Regions from separate parts of the Candidatus Brocadia sinica JPN1 genome, predicted to be linked through region 2. Evidence: riboswitches for the same ligand, from Rfam matches in the RefSeq annotation. Region 2 holds a riboswitch; each other region holds the start of a gene.
What was found. A riboswitch is a leader RNA that binds a small molecule or an ion and turns the genes downstream of it on or off. The one in region 2 is predicted to bind cyclic di-GMP.
Positions count from the first base shown of each region.

Region 1 (3,153 bases), 3.1 Mb from region 2:
CCTGCATTTTTTAAGATGCGATAGGCCTGTGCAGCTCGCAGGCCTGCACGGCAGTAAGTGATAATTTCCCCGGAGATGTCGAGTTCATGAGCCCGTGATGCAAGTTTATCCAGGGGAATGTGTTTAGATCCCTTGATATGGCCGCTCTTATACTCTAAGTCTGTCCTTACATCAAGCAATACAAAATCCTCGTTTCGATCCAGCCTTTCTGCAACCTGATGGGGAAGGATGCCCTCCGTCTTTCCAGATAATTTATTGCCCAAAACATTGGCAGCCACAATAATAGCATCCATGGACATGGCGTAAGGAGGGGCATAGGCCAGGTCGAGCTTGGAGATTTGGTCAACCGTTGCGCCAAAAGTAAGAGCTGTTGCGATAATATCAATGCGTTTATCGACCACACCTTCCCCAACGATTTCTGCTCCCAGGAGTTTTTTTGTAGTCTTATCGGCAATGAGTTTGATAATAATGTCCCTTGTCTCAGGGTAGTAATGGGCCTTATCTCCTGCCGGGACAATAGCAGATTCGACCAGAAACCCTTCCTTTACGGCCTCCCGCTCGGAGAGACCTACCTTTCCGACATTCAATTCAAAAATCTTTACAATCAAGGTCCCCAGGACACCCCTAAAGGTATCAGAGCCACCTGTTGCATTGATAGCGGCAACACGTCCCATTTTGGCTGCTGTTGAACCTAACGCAATCCACGCTGGTTTGCCAGTTACTAAATGGATATTTTCTGCGCAATCCCCAACAGCATATACCCCAGGGATGTTTGTCTCCATACGCTCATTTACCTTTATGGCCCGTGCTGTGCCAATCTCTATACCAGACTCCTGAGCCAGTTTGATATTGGGTTTTATGCCGATGGAGAGAATAACCATGTCTGCAGGCAACTGCCGTTTGTCAGTAATAACTTTTATTACCGTATTGTCATTTCCCTCGAAGGACTTTACACCATCCGATGTGATGATCTCGATGCCTTTTCCCATTAAGTACTTCTGAACAATTGATGCCATATCCTTGTCCAGCGGGGGCAAGATTTGATCCAGGAGTTCAACAACGGTCACCTTAATACCTCGCAGAACCAGATTTTCCACCATTTCCATACCAATAAGTCCGCCACCCACGATTACAGCGTTTTTTACCTGCCCGCCATCCACAAAAGCCCGTATCTTTAATGTGTCATCAATCGTTCTTAACGTAAAGATGTTATTCAGAGAAATGCCTGGGAGGGGAGGAACAATGGGTTGTGCCCCTGTGGCAATGATGAGCTTGTCATAATCGAAGACAAGTTCTTGGCCCTTTTCAATGTCCCTGGCCCTTACCTGTTTGGACATGGTGTCAATGGCCGTTGCCAGATGCCTGGTAAGGACGGTAATGTTATGCATGTTCTTAAAATAGATCGGTTCCCGAAGGATGAGTTTTTTTGAATCCCTGATGATATCCCCGATAAAATAGGGCATGCCACAACCCGCGTAGGAGATGTATTGTTCGTCTGTTATGACAGTAATTTTCATCGCAGGCGACTCACGCCGTGCCTTGGCCGCCGCCTTCATCCCGGCCGCGACACCGCCAATGATTATCAGATGTTTGACATTGTTTACCATAGTTGTCTCAATTCATAGTTTTGCAAAGCCGCATCCAAATCCCCCCTAAAAAGGAAGAGAAAGGGGTTGTAAAATTTGTAAAAAAGAAATTTTTAAAAGGTGGTACTACAAGAATTACTGAGAAGTGTTATTATCATATCAGAAAAGCGTAAAGAAACAATCAAGAAAAATCCACAGTAAACCTTGTATCTTTAACCTGGTATTTTCTTGACAATGCGTTTGTTTGTGGTAGATTTACCCTGAAATTTGCGGATGGTTTTTGCTGATTTCTGAAAAGCAAAAATATACGAAAAGAGCAAAACCCTGGGAGAACAGGGGACGCAAAGGGAGGGTCTTTAGCTTACATGGATGTAAAAAAGACAACCTTACTTCCAAAAAAGATAGCCTTACTGCCGAAGATTTCTATAGAATATCCTGGCGGTAAGGCTTTTTTGTTTTCTTGACGTATCATCAAGAGAAGAAACTAAACTCATATTTTAAGAATCGGAGGGTTTTATGAAGAAGCCAATGATTTTGAAGCAGGGCATTAGGAATGCTTTTAGAGCCATAAAGAAAATTTCTTTGCCTTTCTGTTTGGCCGCGATTATGGGATTCTCTGGATGTAGTTCCCGGGAATTTAAGAGTGGACTGATATATAAAGAATGGACAAGAACCATGTCTGAAGAAGGTATTTTCCCCGTCTTCCCTCCCCGTGAAGATGTGCAGGCAGGAGACATTTGGCTGCTTCCAACACATCCGTATGAAACTGAGTTAATTGAACAGGTAGGGGGATTAGGCAAGGCAGGGATCTGGGTTACCAATGTTCTCTATGAATTAAAATCCATGAATGGTACGTCAACCCTGGCAAATGATTTTTATACAAACCGTTTTTCGTTTCCAAGCACAACGGATGCCATGAAAAAATCCATTTCTAAGGATGAAGCGCACTTGGCGGATGTCTCTATAATGCCGGTTGCAACAAGTGATCAGGATGTTTTTACCGGTGGTGATTGTAACCGGTTAAGGCAAGTGGCTTTTCCCGAATTTACCGTTACCAACATTACGCAAGCCGATGTAAATGCATTAGTCCCGATTGAATATTTAAATGTCGCCCTTGGATTTTCATTGAATAAAATAGGGGAGGTTTCTTTAAAAATTCCCTCAGCAGAGTCTTATGCTATTCCTGCCAGGCTACTTACAGATATTTTCTTTCGAACTGATTCATTAAAACTCGGGAAAGAAAACAATTTTATTCTTGAACCGTATGATTATAAAATTGCAACGAACAGTGCCGAAGGAATTAGAGGAATTTCTGGTATAAACTATATAACTTTGAAGTTGGCCCGGTCACAGTTTAATGAAGCAGGCAGGGAAATATTGGAGAATCGATCTCTATCTGCCGAATTCATTGAAAAGATTAAAAAGGATAGCGATTACATTTGGATAGCGGTAATTAATGAAGTGTATTATGCCAGGGCAATCGATATGAATATTCGGAAAAGAAGGTTTGGCGGTGGCGCCGCAAACGTTCAACCTATTACAACAAAGATGCTGAAGGAATTAGATA
Region 1 covers NZ_BAFN01000001.1:566,899-570,051, reverse strand. Annotated here, with positions in the region: gene BROSI_RS02585 (FAD-dependent oxidoreductase) at 1-1,607, opposite strand, end outside; cyclic di-GMP riboswitch class I at 1,892-2,004, shown strand; gene BROSI_RS02580 (hypothetical protein) at 2,103-3,153, shown strand, end outside.
Region 1: linked by a shared signal. The riboswitch ahead of BROSI_RS02580 (hypothetical protein) and the one ahead of BROSI_RS16790 (alkaline phosphatase family protein) in region 2 are both predicted to bind cyclic di-GMP.

Region 2 (3,153 bases):
TAAATTTCAAATGCACTTCTCAATCACAGAGAAGCTGTACCAATTACCCAATCCCCTGCGCCGGGAACCTGTTCTTCCCATACCAGGTACAATAAACCGTCTCCTGACGTCACATGAGGTTTGCAACGGAAAATATTGGTTGATTGAGAGTTGATTGTGACCGGCATGGACCAGTTCACTCCGTTTTTACTTGTACTTGAACGTAAATCTGGTACACCTGATGCATAATCAGTCCAGGACATGAAGAATTCATTCCTGGCAGAATTCCATACAATTGCCGGTTGCCACGCTGACGAGTCGCCTAGTGGGATGGTAAGGACGCTACCCCAGGACCACCCTTTGTTAGTACTTGGCCGGATACACAATTTCCATGGTGTTCCGGATGGATCCCGGTTCGCCCACACGGTAATCAGTTTTCTCCCACCCCAGGCAAGCATGGGCAAGTATGAGTAACCGGCATCATTCGTTAAACGGTTCAGGTCTTTCCACGTTGTACCGGAGTTCATGGTGCGCATAAAAAAGACCTCCCAATTATAATAGTTGGGCTTATTCGGGGTCGGCGCCAGATCAATCCACACCATCGAGGCCTCTTTTGGCCCTTCCATGGTTATAGGACTATATTGAATGGGTGAGAAGTTATCCTGCTTAACCATGATTTCAACCCAGTTTCTCCCTCCATCTGCTGATCGGAAACTGGTAATCCTCCTGTTCTGGCCAGAACCTCTCTTATAACGGACGGTGATAATGAGTTCACCGAGTTCATTGGAGATAATTTCGGGTTCTCCTACTATTTCCATTGAAAGAGGGTCGGCAGACTCAAACGTACTGGTTGCAATGAGTTGTTCATTTTCCCAGGTCGATCCATAATCCGGACTTTTCCGGTAATATACCGACCATGTATCGTGAATCCCGTCCAGGGCACGTCCGTCTAGCCAGACAACATGAAGGCCGTCTTTATTGGCAGTCACGGCAGGGAAAAAAGCCCAGCGTGCCTTCTGTGAATCAACCGGTATGGGATTGCTAAAGAACATATCTGCCGAATCTTTCTTCATGAGAAAGACATGTTCATTCCCCGTATCGGTCGGATCATTCTGCGACCAAACAACAAACACCTTCCCATTAAAAATTTTCACCCGTGGATTCCGGCAGTAAACATGAATTTTCGGGTCAGGATTCTGAGAAAAGATGCCGGTCATTATCTGCCCGCGGGCAAACGGAGTGGGAAAGCCAAGGAATTCTCCAACCGTTGGAGCGATATCTCTCAGATAACGTCTCTCAGGGATTTCCAGTCCTGCCGGAGTATCAGGGCCTATGCCCAAAAACAGAACATGACGGCATCCGTGACACATCCCGGCATGCTCCTGAAATCCTCCATATTCATCGTCATGACGGCCATGATCTGATGTAACAATCATGGTTGTCTTATTTGCATAAAACGCATCCCCCTGTATTAACTGCGTCCAAATCTGATAGACCAATTCATCCGCCTTTTTAATTGCCCCGGTGTATGTAACCCAGTCACCGGTGTGTCCGGCTTCGTCAACGTCCCGAAGGTTTACCACTACGAGGTTGGAATGATGCGCCTCTAACTTTGTTTTTAACAGCGCATAGGTGTCAGTATCGTTCCCGCCCTCAAACAATAAACTTGCATAATTAGGGCCATAGGTGGGTTCCAGAGACCAGTCCAGTTGTATATTATTTTTTTTCCCTGTTACAACCAAACAACTCGCCTTCGGTTTACCGGTATGGTACCGAAAATACTCAAAGATGGTTGGCGCTTCGGGACGTACATCGTAAATACCGCCTGATACGACATTGGCAAGATTAGGAGCAACATGCCACTGACCAGTAACAATTGCCATATGGCCGGGGGTTGTAAAAGTGGTTAAATAATCATTGTAGAATTCTGTATATATTGTACCCTGAGGCCGGAGATCATTCCAAATGTGAGGTATGAGATCGTGATCGGCATCTTCAAATGCCTCATTATTCCTCAAACCATCAATAACAACCACAAAAACGTTTTCTGTTGTATAAGCCAGAAGCGGTAAGGAAAATAAAATTACTGCAAAAAAAGTTACTATAGTTATAGCCCTTTGTATTTGCTTTTCCATTTTTCTTTGCTCCTTTCCATGTGAGATTGTGGTTTTCATTGTGCTGATAATGATCCTGAATGTTTTTTTCCGTTGCACATGTATTTACTGCAACAATGACCTAAAACAAAAAAGCCTTACTGCAAAGATTTTTCGTAAACATCTTCGGCAGTAAGGCTGTCTTTATAAACTAATCTCTGGGATAAATGCTTATTTACTAAAGACCCACTACTTTGCGTCCCCTGATCACTCAGGGTTTACCTTTTTCGTGATATCTTCCACTTTGTTGGGTATTTTTACCTGATCAAATGGAAATCGTTTTACTCTATTCAAAATTATTTGTCAAGTCAAAAAATAAATTTATCAAGACGTGAATGAGTCGGATTACCTTTTCAGGGCAATACATGACCGACAATAAATATCGCAAAATTTCTGCTAAGAAATTAATACACACGAGTACATGGAACATTTATTGAAATTTACATTTTGATTTTTCGTTTTTGCATTTATAATAAATTGTATAATTCTTGGCAAAAGAACTGTCTTGGTACACCAAAGAGGCAAAAGTAAACTTCCCTGAAATTCAATAGTTTCTATTACATTTTATTTCTTATCCACTTGCTCGGGAAAAAATGATTTGCATACCCATCATTGCAAACAACCTTGATGATGTTCTCCGGGATATGGAAGATGCATCAAAGTTTGCGGACATTGTCGAATTACGTCTTGACTACATAAAAAATCCAGATCTGAAGCGGATATTGGAAAGGCGAGTTAAGCCTGTGATTGTTACGAACAGACCCGTCAGAGAAGGTGGCAAGTTCGGCGGAAGCGAAGAAGAGAGGATTGCGCTTCTAAAACTCGCTATCCAGTTACAAGCTGATTTCGTCGATGTTGAACATGACAGCATTCAAAATATGCGTGGGGACACGGAGCGCCGTGTCCCTGCGAGTAAAACGAAACTCATTGTTTCCTACCATAATTTTCGTGAAACACCCGATGACCTGACCGTTACTTATCAAAAACTGAGCCGGTATGGCGCTGATATTATAAAAATAGT
Region 2 covers NZ_BAFN01000001.1:3,671,381-3,674,533, reverse strand. Annotated here, with positions in the region: gene BROSI_RS16790 (alkaline phosphatase family protein) at 24-2,114, opposite strand; cyclic di-GMP riboswitch class I at 2,258-2,365, opposite strand; gene BROSI_RS16785 (shikimate dehydrogenase) at 2,726-3,153, shown strand, end outside.

Region 3 (3,153 bases), 360 kb from region 2:
GTATCTAAAGTGATTGAGTCGCTGGTTGTGTTTGATACATTCCCGGCGGCATCCTTATACCAGGCATATACCGTCTTGCCGCCGTCCCCGGCGCTTAGGTTATACGAAACGCTGGCATGAAAAGCAGTAGTGGATGATACCATAGTCCATTCTGCGGCCGATGCCAGAGGAACCGTTGAATCCATAGAGAGATAATACCCTGTCACCCCCACATCATCAGTAGCCGATAAATCCAGGGTCACGGCAGTGGATGTGGTATAGAAGTCGCCATTGTTGATGTTTACGGAACAATTTGGCGCAAGAGTGTCCGGTGTAATAAGGGACATTTCACTCCCGTATGCGGTCCCTGCGCTGTTCTGCGCCACCAGCCTGTAGTAATACGTCTTCGCTGCCGACAAGCCGTTTATGCCTATGCTTATTGCTGTGTCGCCTGAACTGCTGACACCCTGCGCCGATGACTTGCTGCCATATGTCCCGCTTATTGTGCCATACTCAAACCATGCTGTAGTTGATAAGCCATTGGCATTCACTGTGCCTCCCAACGTAGCGGAATTTGACGTCACATCGGTCGCTGACCCCGTCACAACCTTTGGAGGTATACCGGTTGATGTTGATACTGTAAAAATATATCCCCTCCCCTTCACCTGACCATTGGTTGCATCGACATCAATACTAACCCCACTCTTTAACCTTATTTCATCGCCAACTATTGCAACATCGGCGCTCCCATCCCCGGACTCAATAAAGTATCCATCGGCACGTTGTACCCCGGTGACCGTCTCACCCGCATTGAGTTTTACCACGCCGTTTTTCGTCACAAACACCACAAAGAGTTTTCCTGTCTTCGGCTGACGTGAATACATGACATCGCTGCTGGCATAACTCTTTGTGCTCCGATACACACTGCCATCCCATGAACGATCGGTGAGAGGAACATTATTTAAATTGTCCCAATTCGGCAAACACCGTATGAGTTTAAGTCTGGGATAGACTTCCGTGATGTTCTGAAAGCTCGGCATATTTCCCGTGCCGCCGAACCGCAGGAACCAATTATACCATGCCCTGTTGATACCAGCATTGGCCGCATAAAGACGATTTTCATACTCGTCGACACTGTTGGGCTGACTGATGCCCATCATATCTTTCGTAATAGCCAATCCTGAATTAAAAATAGCGCTATCATCTACAAATTCCGTACTAGAGCTTTCCTGTGAAATCATATCAGGGGTTAATTCATCTTTGTCTGTACGATCTTTTATCTGATTTATCCATCCCCAGTACACATCATATGGCTCTACGATCCATTTAGCATTAGGAAATTCAGCCAGCATTCTTGCCTTCAATTGTTTGAAAAAAGCAGCTTTCCCATCTTGATATGTTGCATATTCATGCGTTATAGTTCCGTGTAGTAAACCAGACTCTGTCCCCGTCCAATTGGATAAGTAAGTTACTTCATTATCTCCATTTATCCAATTAAAAAAATAACCATCAAGAGCAGGCTCATCATACATATGTCCGGCAAAGGTAAATGGCAAGCTTACATCTTCATAGTCATGGCACATAGCTATAACTCCCTCAACAACCATATCGATAACCGCCTGTTGCTGAAAATCCCAAAGTGGATTAAATTCCGTTGATGTGCCCTGAAACCAGCCCGTTGCTATATTGTCCGGAAACGGATCATAGCTCTTCCACGTCATATACTGATTGTAAAAATCTCGTTCTGCTTGTGAATAAGATTTTGTAATGTTTATATTCCTATCATATCCCATACTCCTAATCAGCATTTTATCAGGGTTAATGAAATAAAATTTAAAACCTGAAAAGGCTTGCTTGCCTTTATAGGTATCAGGGGAGGCATAGATACCGGATTTTATGTTTATAGAATCATACCCCATCTGCCTTGCATATTTTGCGCCACTTTCTGCTGATCCATCTACAGTAATACCATACCAACTTTTCCATGTATCATTCGCTGAAACCGTAGATATTAGCCCTGTTTCAAACAAGAAAAACACTTGAGTGAATACTAAAAACACATATCCTAAAAAAGTATTTGTAATTTTCATAAGTACTTCTCCCAACAAAAGATTTACTAAAACAAATATGGCAGCCTGGCATTCTTCATTGAAGACCCATAGCTTTGCGTCCCAATCTCACGATTGGTTTGCCTTTTTCAAATTTGCCACCTCTTTTGTAGGTCTAGCAAATTTGTTAATCCATTCCGATGCTCAATCACCTCGCTTTCTCAATAATTAAGTGTGGATTTAGTATCTTTAGTCGTTAGATGGTAAAATTATCGGCAGATTTGTTAAAATATTTAGTGTTTGAGCGGAAATTCGTCTGATAGGCGGGTGATGTCCTGGATATGAAGCGTGGATTTGACGAGAATAATCCGTACGATAATTTGGCGTGACTATCGGGGAATCAGGAAAAGATAGGGTGAAAGCTGTTTGAGGTAAGACGGCGAGACAAGGAGCCGAGACTGTTTTTGTATGACGTAACGACGGTAACCAAGCCGTAGATAGAGGCGTTGCAGATAAAGCTGCCAGAGGTATTACCGAGCCGGAACATAGGATAGTCACGAGAAAAAAGCTTCTTAATCAACGAAAAGACCAAAAGACTAAGGCTTTTCACTGCCTTTTTATTTTCCACTTCGGAGTGAACATCGTTCTAATGGTTCCCTTGGTCCGAGGATGAAGCGTATCTTGGCTGCAGTGAAGTTGATGGAAGTTATGGGTTAGGTGCGGGGCTAACTACGGGAAGGTCGTATAATTTAAAAATATACATCATCTAACGTATGCGAGTGTCTATGTGAATATCAAGGTGTGTCTCTTTACCTTTGATAATAGTTACTACGGTAGGTAAATCTTTTGTCATTTCTGATGATGAAGGGAGCATTTCAACGCGATAAGTCCCGCCAGGCAAGGTGATACTGTATCTGCCATCATTGTCAGTCGCTACGGTCTCTACAATCTTTCCTGATAAGGTCATGACCACAATTTTTACATCTATAGCCGGTTTTGTTTGAAGGTTCTCATCTTTACTCATAGGTGAAATTGGACCTCGTGTTACGACACCCACTAACTTTCCGCTTAATGTCTCTTTTTTTTCATTATTTCGCAAAGTATTGCCATAGTCTTTAACACAGCT
Region 3 covers NZ_BAFN01000001.1:4,029,675-4,032,827, forward strand. Annotated here, with positions in the region: gene BROSI_RS18560 (LamG domain-containing protein) at 1-2,069, opposite strand, end outside; cyclic di-GMP riboswitch class I at 2,106-2,182, opposite strand; gene BROSI_RS18565 (carboxypeptidase-like regulatory domain-containing protein) at 2,794-3,153, opposite strand, start outside.
Region 3: linked by a shared signal. The riboswitch ahead of BROSI_RS18560 (LamG domain-containing protein) and the one ahead of BROSI_RS16790 (alkaline phosphatase family protein) in region 2 are both predicted to bind cyclic di-GMP.

Region 4 (3,153 bases), 1.5 Mb from region 2:
TATCGCCACCCGGAATTCGACCAATTCATATCATATCAAGATGTCTCTCCTGCTGAGGCTTTAGCCAGGAAATACAGGCTGAGTTATATAAGCCTTGATGGAAATATTGGATGCCTTGTGAACGGTGCAGGTCTCGCCATGGCCACGATGGATATTGTCAAACTCCATGGCGGAGAACCTGCCAACTTTTTAGATGTCGGTGGTGATGCGTCTTTGGAACAGGTCACACAGGCGTTCAAGATTATTTTGTCCGACCCCAAAGTGAAGGCTGTTTTGATTAATATCTTTGGGGGAATCATGAAGTGTGATATTATCGCGTCCGGTATCATTCAAGCTATCAAAGAAGTAGGCATTCGTATCCCTTTGGTCGTCCGGCTGGAAGGGACTAACGTTGAAATGGCGAGAAAAATACTCGACAATTCCGGTTTAAGTATCCTTTCTGCAAAGGATATGAAAGAAGCCGCAAGTATGGTAGTGAAGGCATCAAAAGAGAATACAAAATAAAAATGGGTATATTAATAAATAAAGATACAAAGGTAATATGCCAGGGAATAACCGGGCATGCGGGCAGTTTTCATGCCGGACGAATGCTGGAATATGGCACTAAACTCGTCGCAGGCGTCACTCCCGGCAAGGGTGGCACAAAACAACAAGGCGTTCCTGTCTTTGACAGTGTAGTCGATGCGGTAAAAAATACGGGGGCAAATGCTTCTGTCATTTATGTACCTGCGCCGTTCGCAGCGGATGCCATCATGGAGGCAGCTGAGGCAGGCATTGAATTGGTGGTCTGCATTACCGAGGGCGTACCTGCGCTGGACATGATCAGGGTAAAAAAATATCTTTCTCACAGGAAGGCGCGTCTTATCGGACCCAACTGCCCTGGTATTATTACGCCTGGTGTATGCAAGATCGGCATTATGCCCGGATATATCCATAAATCAGGCAAGGTGGGGGTTGTTTCACGCAGTGGAACTCTCACCTACGAAGCCGTCTGGCAATTGACCCAGAGCGGTTTAGGACAATCCACGTGCCTTGGCATTGGAGGTGACCCCATTTTGGGAACTGATTTTGTGGACATATTGAGATTGTTTCAAAATGACGAAGAAACACACGCCATTGTATTGATAGGAGAGATTGGCGGAAGCGCAGAGGAAGAAGCCGCAGAGGTAATAAAACGAGAGATTGCAAAACCGGTCGTTGGTTTTATTGCAGGAAGAACGGCGCCGCCAGGCAAACGCATGGGTCATGCCGGGGCGATTATTTCAGGCGGCAAAGGTACAGCAATTTCAAAGATTGCAGCGCTTAAAAATGCAGGCGTTATTGTAGTAAACAGCCCTGCCGATATCGGGAAAACCGTAGCAGAGATAATTTTTCTGTGAATGATATAATCCCTCCTATTTTTGCCTGTTCTATGGAAATGTTAGAATTCTCTGTTAGTTTTTTCCTTGACATCCAACGATACTTTGATATTTTAATGCGAAAGATTGTCAACAAACAATAGCTTTTGACAGCACGAAGGAATAAACCAAAAACATACGATAAAGGCAAACTCTGAGCAATCAGAGGACGCAAAGTAAAGGGTCTTTTAAGCATACAGGGAAGTAGCATAAAATACCTTACTAAAAAAGACAGCCTTACTGCCGAAGATGTTGTAAATATATCTTTGCAGTAAGGCTTTTTTATTTTCAGGATAAGGAAAAGAGGTTCAATTGACAAGAAGAGATGATTTTCCATTGATAATAAGCCCAAATCTCGGTTGCCCACAGATTGCTTCAGTTGAGGAGTTTGGGCAAAAGAAGATGTTTCCGTTAATAATTGCCGGACAATACGGGGAAAACAAGATGCCCTTGAAGGATGACTTTATGGGAACTTTGTATTTACGACGCTCTCATAAAGGGGATGGAGATAAAAAAGATATTCCACTGTCTATGAACGATGAACCTGAGGAGATTATTCATTGGTATCAACTATCGGATTTCAATACAGTAGACGATACGAGAGAGATTATTCCTAGTGAGTTCCATTACAATGTAATGGGGGAGAATACCCGGTATTGGAAAATCATGGTCAGTATCGATTGTAAAAGCACAGAAGATTATGAAACTCTTCTTTTACCTCAAAAAGGAGGAAAATGCCCCCCATGTCTTTACGATCTGGTATACAGAGACCGATCAGAAAAGTGGGAGAGGGTTAACTACCATTCTGTGCAATTTGTTAAAAGCTTTGGTGAAGGCTGCAAATTCATTCAGGTTACCGATCTTCATGTTGCCACACGAAATGACGAGATACTCGATGAAGTTCTGAAAGTAAAGCATGAGAAGAAATGTGGAGACGACATCGCAAAAAGATACATTAACTTTAACCGTAACCTGAGAAAGTTTATTCAGAGAGCAAACAGTATGGCTGAGGAGGGTAATCTCGATTTTGTTGTAATTACAGGAGATTTGGTAGATTTTGCCTTTCATGGCTGGGGGGATGAAATAAATTTAGATGAAAACAATTGGAAAACTTTTATTAATATAATTACCGGCGCAGGAAAGGAAAAGGAGCGGAACAATCCCGGTATAAAAATAGCGGTTTTTACATCAACCGGGAATCACGATTGGCGTCTCCACCCTTACGATCCAAACCTTTCAAAGTACAATAGAGACAGTTTTGGCTTAACGGAAGAAGAGCTCAAACAGTATAAATACAAATCCTTTGATTCCTCTGAATATCCAGAGGATAAGAGGGTAAAATTGGCAGAAGAGATAACAAGCGATACCTTTAATAAACTGAACCTTGATGTCCTGAAAAAAACCGATAAATGGAAAATACAGTTAGAAAAGTTTCTTGCCACTGCTGTAGGAACCTGGCTCGTACGTATTTTGCCGCTTTTAGGATTGATAGGCATAGGAGAAAAGATAAATCCAATAGCAAATTACGTCTCTCATTTTGCAATTGCCGGAATTGCAGGAATAGCAACATGGGGAATTCATAAATTTATAAAATATCAGACACGTAAAATAGCTGACTTCATTATAGATAATCCCCTCCATGCCGAAGCTAGCGCCCTTCACTATTATTTCAGATATATAAACCCATACCTTGACTATGCCTTTCACTATGGAAAACATTGCTTTATAGTTATGGATACAGGATCCGACGTTTTCA
Region 4 covers NZ_BAFN01000001.1:2,161,018-2,164,170, reverse strand. Annotated here, with positions in the region: gene sucC (ADP-forming succinate--CoA ligase subunit beta) at 1-504, shown strand, start outside; gene sucD (succinate--CoA ligase subunit alpha) at 507-1,379, shown strand; cyclic di-GMP riboswitch class I at 1,534-1,645, shown strand; gene BROSI_RS09700 (metallophosphoesterase) at 1,710-3,153, shown strand, end outside.
Region 4: linked by a shared signal. The riboswitch ahead of BROSI_RS09700 (metallophosphoesterase) and the one ahead of BROSI_RS16790 (alkaline phosphatase family protein) in region 2 are both predicted to bind cyclic di-GMP.